One region of the Sphingomonas sp. NPDC079357 genome, then DNA from elsewhere that is predicted to be linked to it. Evidence: predicted binding sites of a transcription regulator. Region 1 holds the regulator's gene; each other region holds the start of a gene.
What was found. Region 1 encodes LexA, which represses DNA repair genes until DNA is damaged. Its sites were predicted from a motif close to GTTCCNCNCTTGTTCT; they were not measured.
Positions count from the first base shown of each region.

Region 2: a site for LexA is predicted at 3,853-3,868, ahead of ACI2JO_RS05965 (ImuA family protein). Genes of this name have one in related genera too.
Region 3: a site for LexA is predicted at 3,999-4,014, ahead of uvrA (excinuclease ABC subunit UvrA). Genes of this name have one in related genera too.

Region 1 is NZ_JBJDOM010000001.1:414,007-419,227, reverse strand. Features, by position in the region: gene ACI2JO_RS01850 (ComEC/Rec2 family competence protein) at 1-923, shown strand, start outside; gene lexA (transcriptional repressor LexA) at 1,142-1,804, opposite strand; gene ACI2JO_RS01840 (molybdopterin molybdotransferase MoeA) at 1,863-3,038, opposite strand; gene moaC (cyclic pyranopterin monophosphate synthase MoaC) at 3,035-3,505, opposite strand; gene trpC (indole-3-glycerol phosphate synthase TrpC) at 3,506-4,291, opposite strand; gene trpD (anthranilate phosphoribosyltransferase) at 4,288-5,221, opposite strand, start outside.
Region 2 is NZ_JBJDOM010000001.1:1,268,968-1,274,188, reverse strand. Features, by position in the region: gene ACI2JO_RS05975 (DUF6504 family protein) at 1-2,188, opposite strand, end outside; gene ACI2JO_RS05970 (ImuA family protein) at 2,103-2,852, opposite strand; gene ACI2JO_RS05965 (ImuA family protein) at 3,066-3,824, opposite strand; gene ACI2JO_RS05960 (3-methyl-2-oxobutanoate dehydrogenase (2-methylpropanoyl-transferring) subunit alpha) at 4,021-5,221, shown strand, end outside.
Region 3 is NZ_JBJDOM010000002.1:376,106-381,326, forward strand. Features, by position in the region: gene ACI2JO_RS10695 (ATP-dependent nuclease) at 1-1,076, opposite strand, end outside; gene uvrA (excinuclease ABC subunit UvrA) at 1,073-3,988, opposite strand; gene ACI2JO_RS10705 (hypothetical protein) at 4,148-4,453, shown strand; gene rpiA (ribose-5-phosphate isomerase RpiA) at 4,654-5,221, shown strand, end outside.

The DNA of each region.
Region 1 (5,221 bases):
TTTATGGCGCGCTCGCCAATATCGTCGCGATCCCGCTTACCACCTTCGTGGCGATGCCGGCGGAGGCGCTGGCGCTGCTGCTCGATACGGTCGGAGCGGGCGCGCCGGGGTGGTGGGTCGCCAGGCAGGCGCTGACGCTGTTGCTGTGGATTGCGCGGACCGTGGCGGCGGCGCCGGGGGCGGTGACGGCGTTGCCGGTGATGCCGCAGGCGGCGTTCGCGGCGATGCTGGGGGGCGGGCTATGGCTGGCACTTTGGCGGACGCGGTGGCGCTATGCCGGGCTGGTGCCCGTCGTCATCGGGGCGGCGTGGACGATTGCCACGCCGGTGCCGGACCTGATCGTCACCGGCGACGGGCGGCATCTGGCGCTGCGCGGCGACGATGGCGGTGTGGCGATTTTGCGTGATCGTACAGGGGATTATGTTCGCGATCTGCTCGCCGAGGCAGGTGGACTGGACGGCGAACCAGAGTTGCTGAGCGGGGCGCGAGCGGCGCGGTGCAATCGCGATCTGTGCTGGATGGTTCGACACGTGAAAGGGCGCGTCTGGCGGGTGCTGGCGACGCGCAGCCAGTATCTGTTGCCGGCTAACGCGCTGATACCACTGTGTCGACGCGCGGATGTGGTGGTCAGCGAGCGGCGGCTGCCGCGTGGCTGTCGGGGCAGGTGGTTGACGCTCGACCGGGCGACGCTGGTGAGAACCGGCGGGGTGCGAGTGACGTTTGCGACCGGGCGGGTCGCGACGGTGCGGGCGGTGGGGGATGCGCATCCGTGGCTCGTCGGTGGTGAGCATGAAGCACGGCAAGCGGCAAAAGCGTTGCCGATGTTGGCAGGGTGGTTGTCGATGTTGCCTGTTGAGCGGTCGGACCAGAAACGATGGTCGCTTGCGGCACCGAGCGCTGGCGGATGGCAGTGTGATCGTTGAGCGGGCCAGGGTGCAGTTGGCGGGCCGTCGTATATCATTGCAAATATTCGCCCAACTTGGCCCTGGCGTTCGCCGGGGTGGCAGGTAAGGGCGGCGCGAAGGACGCGCGGGCACTTCGATGTTTGCGAAGGTTGCGCCTATGCGCGCTAATTCAGGAGCACGAAGGAGCGGGGCCCCGGATCAAGTCCGGGGCGACATTTGGGTGGCAGTGGCGCGCTTTACGAGTAGCGGCGGAGCAGGCCGGCGAGCTTGCCCTGTACGCGGACCTGCGCGGGGGCGTAGCGTTGCGGGTCGTAGGCGCGATTGGCGGGGTCTAGACGGATCATCGCGCCTTCGTGACGGAAGTATTTGAGCGTCGCCTCGCTGTCCTCGATCAGCGCCACCACGATCTCGCCGTCGCGCGCGACTTCCTGACGGCGGATCAGCGCATAGTCGCCGTCAAAGATGCCGGCCTCGACCATCGAGTCGCCCGCCACCTCGAGCGCAAAATGCTCGCCCGCCCCGAGCAGCGCCGCGGGCACCGGGAGCATCGTTGACCCCTCGAACGCCTCGATCGGCACACCGGCGGCGATCCGGCCGTGGAGCGGGATCTCGACCACGTCGTTGGCGGGTTCGGGCATGGTGCGCTTGACCGAGGGCGGCGCGGGGCGCTTCGCCTCCGGGCCACGCTCGGGCGCCTTGATGACCTCGAGCGCGCGGGCGCGGTTAGGGAGGCGGCGCAGATAGCCGCGCTCCTCGAGCGCGCTGATGAGGCGGTGGACTCCCGACTTGCTCTTCAGCTCCAGCGCGTCCTTCATCTCCTCGAACGAGGGCGAGACGCCCGTGTCGGCGAGGCGGTCCTCGATGAAGCAGATCAGCTCGTGCTGCTTGCGCGTCAGCATGTCCGGGCGCCTTCCTAGTGAACGGATTGCGAACCTTTATGGAACATAGCGCTGTCCGTCAAGCGATCATCAGGATTTCCGCCGAGTCGCCGGCGCGGGCCGCGGGGGCGTGTGGATCGCGCACGATCAGGCAGGTCGAGCGCGCCAGCGTGCGCAGCATCGAGCTGTCCTGGATGGTCGAGGCATAGGCGCGACCGTCGCGCAATTCGGCGCGCAGATAATCGGTCCGCTCGTTGTTGGCGGGGAGGTCCTCGCCGAGCAAGGCGCGGGAAACCGATGGGAATGGGTCCTTCGCGCCGCTGAGATGCGCGACGAGCGGGCGGACGAACAGCAAGGCGGTGACGAACGCCGACACCGGATTGCCGGGCAGCCCGACCACCGCCATGTCGCTGCGTCGCCCGGCGAGCATCGGCTTGCCCGGGCGCAGCGCAATTCGCCAGAAATCGAGCGTCGTGCCCGCCGCGAGCAGCGCCGGGCGGACAAGATCGTGGTCGCCGACCGAGGCGCCGCCGGTGGTGACGAGAACATCGGCGTTGACAGTGGCGAAGGCCTCGGTCAGCCGGTCGAGCCGGTCGGGGAGGATGCCGAGGTCGACGATCTCGACGCCGGTGCCCGCGAGCAAGGCGCGCAGCAGCAGGCGGTTTGATTCGGGGAGCGCGTCGCCGGAGGTGCCGGGTTCGACCAGTTCGTCGCCGGTCGCGGCGAGCGCGACGCGGACCGGGCGCGCGACCGCGATCCGCGCGACTCCGCCGGTCGCGGCGACCGCGAGCCGGGCGGGGGTAAGGCGCTGGCCTGGCTCGACGAGTGTGTCGCGTTCAGTGAAATCGAGACCCCGGCGGCGGACGTTGCGGCCGACATGCGCGGGGCCTTCGCCATCGAGCGTGAGCGTCTCGCCATCGCGGGCCGCTTCCTCCTGAACGAGCACGGTGTCTGCGCCAGACGGCATCGCTGCGCCGGTGAAGATGCGCACCGCCTCGCCAGCGCCGACCGTGCTGGCAAAGGGCGAACCCGCAGCGCTTTCGCCGATCACGCGGAACGGGCCGGGGAGGTCGGCGAAGCGCAGAGCGTAGCCGTCCATGGCCGATAGATCGCTCGATGGCTGGGTACGACGGGCAATGACGGGGGCGGTGGCCCAGCGGCCAAGCGCCTCATCGAGCGGCACCTCCACCGTTTCGACCGGGCGGCCAAGCGCGAGGACGCGCGCCTGCGCCTCGGCGACCGGAAGCAAGGTCACGGCGCGCGCCAGTCGCCGGAGCGGCCGCCGCGCTTTTCGAGCAGGCGAATGTGTTTGATCGTCATCGCCTTATCGATCGCCTTTGCCATGTCGTAGACGGTCAGCAGCGCGGTGGAGACGGCGGTCAGCGCCTCCATCTCGACCCCGGTCTTGCCGTCAGTCGCGACGGTCGCGGTGGCGGTGATGCCCTCTGTGACCGGTTCAAGATCGAGCGATACGCGCGTGATCGGGAGCGGGTGGCATAGCGGGATCAGGTCGCTGGTGCGCTTCGCGGCCATGATGCCGGCGACGCGGGCGACCGCAAGGACGTCGCCTTTCTTGACCGCGCCGTCGCGAATCGCGGTCAGCGCCGCGTCGGACATCGTGATCGTGCCGGTCGCGACCGCCTCGCGGCGGGTGACGGCCTTGTCGCCGACATCGACCATGTGCGCCGCGCCGTCGGCGTCGAGATGGGTAAGCGTCGTCACCTAGCCGACCATTGCGCGCGTGGCGGCGGCGACATCAGCGTGGCGCATCAGCGCCTCGCCGATGAGGAAGCAATGCACGTCGTGCGCGGCGAGTTCGTCGATGTCGGCGCGACTGGTCAGCCCGCTTTCGGCGACGAAGGTGCAGCCGGCGGGGGCGTGCGCGATCAGATCGTAGGTGAGGCGAAAGTCGACCGCGAAGGTGCGCAGGTCGCGGTTGTTGACGCCGATCAGGCGCGTCTTGAGCCGCGCGGCGCGTTCCATCTCCTCGGCGTCGTGGACCTCGACCAGCACGTCGAGCCCCTGTTCGATCGCGGCCGCCTCGCATTCGGCCATGCACGCGTCATCGATCGCGGCGGCGATCAGCAGGATCGCGTCGGCACCGATGCTGCGCGCCTCGACGACCTGCCACGGGTCGACGGTGAAATCCTTGCGGAGCACGGGGAGGTCGCAGGCCGCGCGCGCCGCGATCAGATAGTCCTCATGGCCTTGAAAATAGGGCGCGTCGGTGAGCACGGAGAGGCAGGTCGCCCCGCCTCCGGCATAAGCGCGCGCGTGCGCGGGCGGGTCGAAGTCGGCGCGGATCAGCCCCTTGGACGGGCTGGCCTTCTTGATTTCGGCGATCAGCGCGTGGCGGCCGGCGGCGACGGTCGCGTCGAGCGCGGCGCGGAAGCCACGTGGGACGCTCTGCGCGGCGGCGCGCGCGGTCAGGTCGGCGAGCGAGGTCGTGGCCTTGCGCGCGGCGACCTCGCTGCGCTTGGTCGCGCAAATGTCGGCGAGGATGGTCATGACCAGGCGATCCAGCGATCGAGGAGCGTGTTGGCGTGCCCGGCGTCGATCGCCTCCGCTGCCTGCGCCGCGGCGGCGGGCAGGTCGGTCTGGCGACCGGCGAGCACCAGCGCGGCGGCGGCGTTAAGCAGCACGGCGTCGCGATACGCGCCATGCTCACCGGTGAGCAGGCGGCGGAGCGCGGCGGCATTATAGGCCGGATCGCCGCCGCGGATTGCGATCGTCGGATGGCGCGCGACCCCGGCGTCTTCGGGAACGATCCGCGCCGGTAGCGGCACGTTGCCGACCGTGACGACGCGCGTCGGGCCGGCACCGGAGATTTCGTCGAGCCCTTCCTCGCCCGCGACCACCGCGGCGGCGTCGCTGCCAAGCTGCGCGAGCGCCTCGGCATAGATCGGGGCGTAATCGGGGCGCGCGATGCCGATCAGCTGGCGGGTGACATGCGCGGGATTGGCCAACGGTCCCATCAGGTTGAAGATCGTCCGCCGCCCGATCCGGCGGCGGATCGGGGTGATGCGGCGCATCGCCGGGTGATGATTGGCGGCGAACAGGAAGCAGATGCCGAGGTCACGCAGCGTCGCCTCGGCCTGTGCCCCGGCGCGCTCCATGTCGAGCCCGAGCATCTCGAGCGTGTCGGCCGCGCCCGCCTTTGACGAGGCGGCGCGGTTCCCGTGCTTGGCGACAGGCACGCCGCACGCCGCGACGACGAGGCTGACCGCGGTCGAGACGTTGAGCGTATGCTGGCCGTCGCCGCCGGTGCCGCAGACGTCGATCGCATCGGCGGGGGCGGCGATCGGGATCAGCCGCTGGCGCAGCGCGCGCGCGGCCTCGGCGATCTCGATGCTGGTTTCGCCGCGTTCCGCAAGGCGGATCAGGAAGTCGGCGACCGCTTCCTCGCTGGTGCGCGCGTCGAGGATGTCGGCGAACGCC
Region 2 (5,221 bases), 850 kb from region 1:
CGCCGACGATGCGATGCGTGGTGCCGCGCCACGTGAAGCGCTTCGGCGGCTGGTCGGGGAGTTCGGCGAGGACGTGGTCGATCCGTTCCGGCCGACGCAGCAGCAACACCGGGCGCGGCCAGCGCGGGTGCCATGGGTGATCGGGAGTGCGCGCGTCGAGGTGGCGGACGTCGTCGGCGCGCAGCTTGTGTGTCTCGCGTTGTGGCGGATCGAGCGGCGCGGTGCGCGTCCACGAGCGTTCGGGGACGTCGCTCTCGACTGGGGCGATGCGCCACAGCCGGCCGACGCCGATGCGGTTGATGAGCGCGTCGATCAGCGGGGCGAGATCGGGTGCGGCGTCGTCGGCGAGCGCGGGGGCGAGTGTCTCGGCACCCAGTGGGTCGGCGCGGCGCACGATCAGCGCGATGCCGTCGATGCCGTAGCCGGGCTCGATCTCCTCGATACGGCGCAGCGTGAGCTGCAGCATGTGCGCGGCGTCGCGGGTCGGGCGAGCGAAGCCGAGCCGCAAAATCTGTGGTACGCCGTCGACGCGCGCGGCGATCATCTCGACCGCGCGCGCGCCCTGACCGGCCTTGGCCAGCGCGACAGCCAGCCGCTGCATCAGTTCGCGCAGCCAGTGCGCAATCGCCTCGGGGGTGGCGATCGGCTCGACGAAACGCTGCTCGACCACGACGCGCGTCGGCGGGACGATCGGCTCGAACGGTTCGGGCAGCTGGCCGAGCGCCTGATCGATGCGGTCGGCGATCGCGCGGCCGAAGCGGCGGACGAGCGGCGCGCGGGGGAGCGCGGTGAGCTGGCCGATCGCTTCGATCCCCAGCCGCGCGAGCAGTTCCAGCGGGGCCGCGTCGAGCCGCAACGCGGCGACCGGCAGCTGCGCCAATGCTTTGCCGTGCCCGGCTGGCGGAACGATCTGTACCGTATCGCGCGCGCCGAACCGCGCCAGCGCCCAGGCCGCGCCCGGCGTGTCGGCGACCGCGATGCGCGCGGCGATGCCGTAGCGCGAGAGCAGCCGCAGCAGCCGGCGGCAGAAGCGCGCCTCGCCGCCGTGGAGATGCGCGACCCCGGTCAGCTCGACGAACAGTCCGTCGGCGTCCGACACCGCAACGGTCGGTGCCCAGCGGCGCGCGAGCAAGGTGGCGAGCGCGGCGAGATCGGCGGCGTCGCGCTCGGGCTCGGCCTCGCGCACGTCGAGTCCCGGCACCTGCGCGCGCGCCATGGTCAGCGCGGTACCGGGGCCGATGCCGAGCGCGCGCGCCGCTTCATTGGCGGCGGCGATCTCGACGCGTGCGCCGCTGCGCTGCACCGTCACTAGCGGCGGTTCGTCGACGGGCGCGGGCAGGGGGGACGCTTCTTCGTCGTCGCAGACGCGCGCGACCATCGTCGCCAGCGTGCGCCCGGTCTGGAAGAAGCGGCCGTGGCCGTAGCCGGGCGCAGTCGGCGCGCTCTTGCCATGATTGTCGGGGTGCGGCCCCTCGCCGGGGAATTGCACCGCGGGCATCGCGGCGAGTTGCTTGAGGCTCTGCGCGAGATTGGGCGGGGCGACATGTCCGGCCTCGCCGCCATGCCCGTCGCGCGCGCTGCGGCGTGGCGCCTTCATCGCGCGGCGGACGACGACATCCTCGCCGGGGCCGAGCACCGGCGGCATCCGGCCCATGCGGCGCAGCGCGCCCGGTTCGTCGGGGGGCATGGGGCGGAACGGGTTTTCGACCAGCTCGGTCTTGCGCGACAATTCCTGCAGCGACGGGCGGCGGTGCGCGGGGAGTGCGTCGACCGTCGCTTGCAGGTCCTCGTTGTGCCAGCCGCGCGTGCCGGGTCGGAACAGCGGCTCGGCAGCCTCGGTGCGGCGCGACAGTTCGCGGAACGGGGTGGCGGCGGCCTCGCTGGTGCGACCGAGCTCACGCTGTGCGGGGCGGCGGTGCACGGGCAGGCTGGCGACCGCGCTCTCGACCTGGTCGCGCGTGTCGGCAAGCCCGCTGCCGGGGTCGGTGCGCGCCCAGCGCGCGCCGGGACGCCAGCCGCCGCCACGCGGCACCGAGCATTGCTGCGCGCGCTCGGCGGCGGCGTCGACACCCAGCGCGTCGAAAGCGGCGCGGCCGTCGGCTTCAGCCGACCGCGCGGCGCGGCGCTCGATCCGCCGCAGCCGGTCGATCGACCAGCTGGGCAGGTAGAGCGAGGCGACCCGTTTCATCGGAGCCCTCCACCAAGAGTTCGAACGGATCGCCGCCGCGCTGGCGCACGCATTCGACGTGCCAGCACGCGCGGCCCAGCCCGCCCCACGGCACCTGCGACGAAGGCGCGTGCGCGACTCGCCAGCGCGTTACCGCCGCGGACGGCGCGGTGATCGGATCGGTGCCGTCGAGGGTCGGGCGGCGCAGCAGCAAGGCGGGGGTGCCGCCGCCCTCGGCGGCGAGTTGCAGCCGGCGTGCCTGCGCCATCTGGACGCGCTTCGCCTCGCCGACCACCGCGCCGAGCCCGCGGTGGCGCAGCCCTTCCTCGACCAGCGCGAGCAATTCGGCGTCGTCGCGCGCCTCGGCATAGACGACGCGCGACGGCGCGAGCCCGGCCTGGAACAGCCCCGGCGCGAACAGGTCGCGCGAGCGCACGACCCACAAGACCTCGCCCTGCGTGCGCGCGGCGATCCCGGCGGCGAACAGCACCGCGGCGGCATCGTCGCCCCAGCCGGTGCCGCGCGAGGATACTTCGTGGAGCGCATCGGTCCGCATTCCGTGGTCGGCAAGGCGCGTGTCGAGTTCAGCGATGCCGAACGGCAGCACGGGCCGGTCACGCGCCTCGCCGGTGATGGCCTGCAAACTCTCGCGGAGCGCGGCAAGGGTGGGAACGGGACCGGGCACAGGCGACTCGCAATCAATATGTTCGCTATTTGTTCCTATCTGCGTTCCGGCGTCAAGGCTTTGCGGTAGCTAGGAATGTGGGGGTCGGCTGCTCCTATTATTCGCCTCGTTCGTCTTCCCGGACTTGATCCGGGATCCCGCTGCTACCGCGGCTGACAAGAAGAAGCGGGGCCCCGGATCAAGTCCGGGGGGACGATCCATGGGGGAAGGAGACTATGCCGCCTCCGCCTGATCCTCCGCCGAGCGTGTCACCCGCAAGATCTCGCTCACCACGCGGCGTTGCTCGCGGCGGGTGACCACCGGCGCGAGGCGTCCGGTGTCGTCGCAGGCTATCGCGGTCGCCGCGAACGGCGCGCCGTCGGTCTGCCGCGCGAGCGTCACCTCCCAGCGCGGGCGCGCGGTGCCGACCATCGGCACGGTGCCGATCCGCCAGCGAGTAGCCGCCAACGAGGTGGCCGCGAACGGATCACCGCCTTCGCGGGCGGGGCGTTTGAGCAACAGCGCGACGGTGCGCCCCCGCATCGCGGCCTGATGCATGCGCTTCGTTGCCGCAGGAGTGGCGCGGCGCACCTCGCCGATCACCGCGCCGAGGGCCGGATGGCGCAGGCCTTCCTCCATCAATGCGAGCACCCCGGCGTCGTCGTCGGCCTCGGCATGGATCACGCGCTTCGACATCAAACCGGATTGGGTCAGCGCAGGCGCAAACAGGTCACGCCGCCGGACCACCCAAAGGATCGGCCCCCACGCCCGCGCCGCAACCCCCGCGACGAACAAGGTCGCCGCCGCATCGTCGCGCAGCGATGGCGTCGCCGCCGCAACCTCATGCAGCGCATCGAGCCGCAATCCCCCGTCGGTCAGGCTCGAGTCGATGTCCGGCACCCCGAACGGCATGATCCGCCTGCGGCTATGTCCGTCGCCCGCCAAGGCGCACAGCGTCTCGCGCAAAGAAATGAGGGCGCTCGACTCGGGCACGACAGACAGGACTCCGCAGCGGGTTTTCGTTCGCAATTTGTTCCAGAATCACGGCGCGAGTCAATGGTCTGTCACGATCCAAACCGGCCGGATTGTGTGGTCAGCGCTTCAAAATGGCTTTGACTGGCGTTGAAACAATATTACAAGCGGCTGAAATCGTGCTGCGTGCCAAGCAGCGCATGACGGAGAGTGAAACGTGGGCGAAGAACCCGGTATCGTGCACCCGCGCGGCAACCTGCCGCCCCTGTCGCTGCACGTCCCCGAACCCAAATTTCGGCCGGGCGATGCGGTGGATTTCTCCGATGTCGCCATCCCGCCCGCCGGCGCGGCACGCCGCCCTGATACCGCCGAGGCGGCACGCGACTTCACCGACCTCGCTTATTCGATGGTGCGCGTCCTCGACGAGAATAACCAAGCAGTCGGCGCCTGGAACCCGCGGCTGTCGCCCGACACGCTGCGGCGGATGCTGCGCCACATGGCGACCGTCCGCGTCTTCGACGAGCGGATGTTCCGCGCGCAGCGGCAGGGCAAGACCAGCTTCTACATGAAGTCGCTCGGCGAGGAGGCGGTGGCGGTCGCCGCGGCGCACGCGCTGGATGCCGAGGACATGTGTTTCCCCTCCTACCGCCAGCAGGGGCTGTTGATCGCGCGCGGGTGCCCGATGGTCGACATGATGAACCAGATCTATTCGAACACCGGCGACAAGCTGCAGGGCAAGCAGCTGCCGGTCATGTATTCGGAGAAGCGCTTCGGCTTCTTCTCGATCTCGGGCAACCTGACGACGCAATATCCGCAGGCGGTCGGCTGGGCGATGGCCTCGGCGTCGAAGGGCGATACGCGGATCGCGGCGACGTGGTGCGGCGAGGGCTCGACCGCGGAGGGTGATTTCCATTCCGCGCTGACCTTCGCGACCGTCTATCGTGCGCCGGTGATCTTCAACGTCGTCAACAACCAATGGGCGATCAGCAGCTTCTCGGGCTTTGCGGGCGCGGAGGCGACGACCTTCGCGGCACGCGCGGTCGGCTATGGGATTGCCGGCCTGCGCGTCGACGGCAACGATGCGCTGGCGGTCTATGCCGCGACCGCCTGGGCGGCGGAGCGCGCGCGCACCAACGCCGGGCCGACGCTGATCGAGCATTTCACCTATCGCGCCGAGGGCCATTCGACCTCCGACGATCCGACGCAATATCGCTCGGCAGGCGAGCCGACCGCGTGGCCGCTCGGTGATCCGATCCGGCGGCTGAAGGACCATCTGATCGCGATCGGCGAATGGGACGAGACGCAACAGTCCGAGATGGACCGGGAGGTCGCCGAGGAAGTGAAGGCGGTGCAGAAGGAGGCCGAGAAGAACGGCGTGCTCGGCCACGGGCTGCGCCAGCCGCTCGACTCGCTGTTCG
Region 3 (5,221 bases), on a different contig from region 1:
CTGTCGCTATCCCCTTCTACTATCACCGCTCCCTCGTAAAATAGTGCTGTTGACGCCCCAATTGATCTAAATAGCGGGTCGGTCATTAACTTGCTGAGTTTTTTCCATCCTAAATGTCTCGCTGTTGCCGCTCCGGACTTATGAGTTAAGCGAATTACGTCGACCTCATGGCCCGACAATACGCAGCCAAGCAAGAATGCGGAGCTATGAGTGGCTGCGAAGACCTGTTTTGATGTGCTTGTTTGCGAGGCGATTTGCTGCCCGAGCAAAAATTGCAGTGAGGGATGAAGAAACGCTTCCAGCTCATCCACAAATATAATGTCGGGATCGCCGACCATTATCTCTCCTAGTAAGCCCACAAAAGCTCTCGTCCCATCACTGGCATCTGAAAGTGCCATAGCATTTTCGAAAAAAGAAGCTGCTTCTATGTCAAATCGCTTCTCCACGTTATTATCGGGCGGAAGCAAAGACAATTTATAGCCTAGTTGAGGAGCTTTCGTCGGGTCAATTACGAGGTATTGTCCGAAAGCTTTGTGGACGATCTTCGAAAGGCTCTCTCGGGCCTTGTCGTTTTGCCAGATCGCTGAAACGGTGTTGGTGGGGGTACTGCCGACAGGCTCGATTTGAACGGGATTGGCTAGTCCAAGTCGATCATGACCATTCAAATCTATGTAGAAGTAGCGTAGAAAATGCTGGGCCAAGTATTGGCGCTCGCTTACATCCGCTCCAGACTTTCGGCCTTGGGCAAGTAGAGAAAGATGTACAATTTGGCGTCCGCCCTTCCCCTCAAAAGCAACGGTGCCATCTGAAGCGTTTTCACCTTCCTTTTTTGGTCTAATCAGCTCCTTTATTCTCTGCTCAAACTCTCGATCAGTTATGGGGCTGATCTCAGATGATTTGAGAACGTAATTTTTATAGCCAGTTATGGGTGAGATAGCCTCTTGTATCTCCTTTAGGACGCGACTCTTGCCGCCATTATTAGGTCCTATAAAAATTGTCACCCGGCCTGGGTGAATCGTAAGTGGATCGACGTGCTCACTTGGGCCGGCCTTAAAGTTCAGCTTTTCTACCTTCATTTACCCCGCCCTGCCGATTTCCGCGCATCTGTTGTTTCCAGCAACGGCGCCAGATACCGCCCCGTGAAGCTCCGCGGCTCCTTCACCACTTCCTCCGGCGTCCCCGCGGCGACGATCTCGCCGCCCTTCACGCCGCCCTCCGGCCCGAGGTCGACGATCCAGTCGGCGGTCTTGATGACGTCGAGATTGTGCTCGATGACCACCACGGTGTTGCCCTGCTCGACCAAGGCATGGAGTACCTCGAGCAGCTTGCGGACGTCCTCGAAATGCAGGCCGGTGGTCGGCTCGTCGAGGATGTACAAAGTGTTGCCGGTGGCGCGGCGGCTGAGTTCCTTGGCGAGCTTGACGCGCTGCGCCTCGCCGCCCGACAGCGTCGTCGCCTGTTGCCCGACCTTGACGTAGCCGAGCCCGACCTCGACCAGCATCGCCATCTTGTCGCGGATTGGCGGGACGGCGGCGAAGAAGCTCGCGGCGTCCTCGACCGTCATGTCGAGCACGTCGGCGATGCTGTGCCCCTTGTGCTTCACCTCCAGCGTCTCGCGATTGTAGCGCGCGCCGTGGCAGACGTCGCAGGTGACATAGACGTCGGGGAGGAAGTGCATCTCGATCTTGAGCACGCCGTCGCCCTGGCATGCCTCGCAGCGCCCGCCCTTGACGTTGAACGAGAAGCGTCCGGGCTTGTAGCCGCGCGCCTGTGACTCGGGCAGCCCCGCGAACCAGTCGCGGATCTGCGTGAACGCGCCGGTATAGGTGGCGGGGTTGGAGCGCGGGGTGCGGCCGATCGGCGACTGGTCGATGTCGATGACCTTGTCGAGATGCTGGAGCCCGGTGATCTTGTCGTGCTTGCCCGCGAGGATGCGCGCGCCGTTGAGCGTGCGCGCCGCGGCGGCATAGAGCGTGTCGATCGTGAAGCTCGACTTGCCCGACCCCGACACGCCGGTGATGCAGGTGAAGGTGCCGAGCGGGATCGACGCGGTGACGCCGGTCAGGTTGTTGGCGGTTGCGTTATGGACGGTGAGCTTCTTGCCGCTACCTTTGCGGCGCTTGGCCGGGACCGCGACCGCGCGCGTGCCGTTGAGGTAATCGGCGGTGACCGAGGTCTTGCTCTTGAGCAATTGCTTGACGGTGCCTTGGGCGACAATCTGCCCGCCGTGGACGCCCGCGCCCGGCCCCATGTCGATCACGTAATCGGCCATGCGGATCGCATCCTCGTCATGCTCGACGACGATCACGGTGTTGCCGAGGTCGCGCAGCCGGCGGAGCGTGGCGAGCAGCATGTCGTTGTCGCGCTGGTGCAGCCCGATCGACGGCTCGTCGAGGACGTAGAGCACGCCCGACAGCCCGCTGCCGATCTGGCTGGCGAGGCGGATGCGCTGGCTCTCGCCGCCCGACAGCGTGCCGCTGGTACGGTCGAGGTTGAGATAGTCGAGCCCGACGTTGTTGAGGAAGCCAAGCCGCTCGATGATCTCCTTCAGGATGCGCTCGGCAATCGCGCGCTGCTGGTCGCCGAGGTGGTTGGGGAGATCGGTGAAGAAGGCGAGCGCGTCGACCACGCTCATGCGGGTGGCGTGGCTGATGTTCTCGCCGGCGATCTTGACCGCCAGCGCTTCGGGCTTGAGCCGCGCGCCCTTGCAGACCTCGCACGGCTGGCTCGACTGGTATTTCGACAGCTCCTCCTTCATCCACGCGCTCTCGGTCTGGAGGAGGCGGCGGTTGAGGTTGCCGATCACGCCTTCGAACGGCTTTTTGACGTCGTAGCTCTTCTTGCCGTCGATGAAGGTCAGCGTGACCGCCTTGCCCTCGGTGCCGAAGAGGATCTTGTCGGCGATTTCCGGGTGCAGCTCGCCCCATGGCGTATCGAGCGAGAAATTGAACTCGCGCGCGAGGCTGGCCATCACCTGCATGTAATAAGGCGAGGGCGGGTTGGACTTCGCCCAGGGGACGACCGCGCCCTTCTTGATCGACAGTTCGTGGTTGGGGACGACGAGATCCTCGTCGAACACCAGTTTCTCACCGAGCCCGTCGCACGCCGGGCAGGCGCCCTGCGGCGCGTTGAACGAGAAGAGGCGCGGTTCGATCTCGGCGATCGTGAAGCCGCTGACCGGGCAGGCGAACTTTTCGGAAAAGACGATGCGGCCCGGCGGGGCGTGATCGCCGAGCACGACGCTTTCGGGGGTGCGCGGCTCGACCGGGTCGGCGGGGTCGATATAGGCGAGGCCGTCGGCGAGCTTGAGCGCGGTCTCGAAACTGTCGGCGAGGCGGGTGGCGGCGTTCTCGTTTACCGCGAGGCGATCGACCACCACCTCGATGTCGTGCTTGTACTTCTTGTCGAGCGCGGGGGCTTCGTCGATCTCGTGGATCGTGCCGTCGATGCGGACGCGGGTGAAGCCCGCCTTCTGCCACTCGGCCAGTTCCTTGCGATACTCGCCCTTGCGGCCGCGCACCACCGGGGCGAGCAGGTAGAGCCGCGTGCCCTCGGGCAGCGCCATGACGCGGTCGACCATCTGGCTGACGGTCTGCGCGGCGATCGGCAGGCCGGTGACGGGCGAATAGGGCACGCCGACGCGCGCCCACAGCAGGCGCATATAGTCGTAGATCTCGGTGACGGTCGCGACCGTCGAGCGCGGGTTGCGGCTGGTGGTCTTCTGCTCGATCGAGATCGCGGGCGACAGGCCCTCGATATGGTCGACGTCGGGCTTTTGCATCAGCTCAAGGAACTGGCGGGCGTAGGCCGACAGTGACTCGACGTAGCGACGCTGACCCTCGGCATAGATGGTGTCGAAGGCGAGGCTCGACTTGCCCGACCCCGACAGCCCGGTGATCACCGTCAGTGTATCGCGCGGGATATCGACGCTCACGTCCTTGAGGTTGTGCTCGCGCGCGCCGCGGACGGAGATCGTCGTCAATGCCATGAGGGGGTTTGTTCCATATCTGTTCGGCCGCGTCCAGCCCGGCGGCAGACGCGCGATGTGGGGCGGGTGCCGCACTGCGGCAAGACGCATGGGCGACGCGACGGTTGCGGGGCAGCGGCAGTGTCTTATATGACTGCGACAGTCAGGAGGCGCGAGGCGATGGCCAAGAAGAAGAAGGGCAAGCTGCCCAAGGAAGTGCTGGGGGTGAAGGTTCCCAAGGAGCTGCGCAAGGCTGGCGAGAAGCTCATCGAGCAGGTGCAGGGTCCGGCGGGCAAGCAGGCGCTGGCGGCGGTAGTCGGCGCGGTCGCCACCGCGGCGCTGTCACGTGAGGCAGCGAAGGCAGCGGAACGAACCGGGAAGGCTGACGCGCCCGGCCCCGAGGCGACGACGCGCACCGAGCCCGGCGAGGCGTTCGCGCGCGCCGCCGAGCTTCTGGTGGGGAAGATTTTCGCGCCGCGCTCCTGAAGGGGCGGGGCCGGTTCGACGTTCAGGTTTCTCATGGCAGATCAGTTTGTTGATCGCCTCCTTTCTCCGTCGCCCCAGACTGGATCCGAGGCCCGCTTTTTGTCGGCGAGCGTGGAAGAAGAAGCGGGATCCCGGATCAAGTCCGGGATGACGAGAGGGGCGATTGGTGCAACCTGTGGCGACGTTGGTGCGCTGAGGCGATGATGACGCAGGACGACGACAAGAGCGCCGCCGCCGAGGCGGCAGTGGCCGAGGTGCAGCACGACATGCTGGTCGGGCTCGGCACGGGATCGACGGTGCGGTTCGCGATCGACGCGCTGGGTCGACGGGTGGCGGAGGGACTGCGTATTGCCGCGGTCGCGACTAGCCTCGATAGCGCCGACCGCGCCGCCGCGCTGGGCATCGTCGTGCGCGACTTCGCCCAGGTCGCGCGCGTCGACCTGACGATCGACGGCGCCGACGAGATCGACGACCGGCTGTGGGCGATCAAGGGGGCGGGCGGGGCGATGCTGCGCGAGAAGATCGTCGCCGCGGCCTCGACGCGGATGGTGGTGATTGCCGATGCCTCCAAGCGGGTCCCGGCGATCGGTGCGGCGAAGCTGCCGATCGAGGTGTTGCCGTTCGCGCGCAGCTATGTCGCGGATCGGCTGGCGATGCTCGACGCGACGGTGACGGTGCGCGACGGCGTGACCGACAACGGCAACCTCGTGCTCGATGCCCATTTCTCACTCTTCCCCGACGCGCGGGCGCTGGCGACCGCGCTGGATG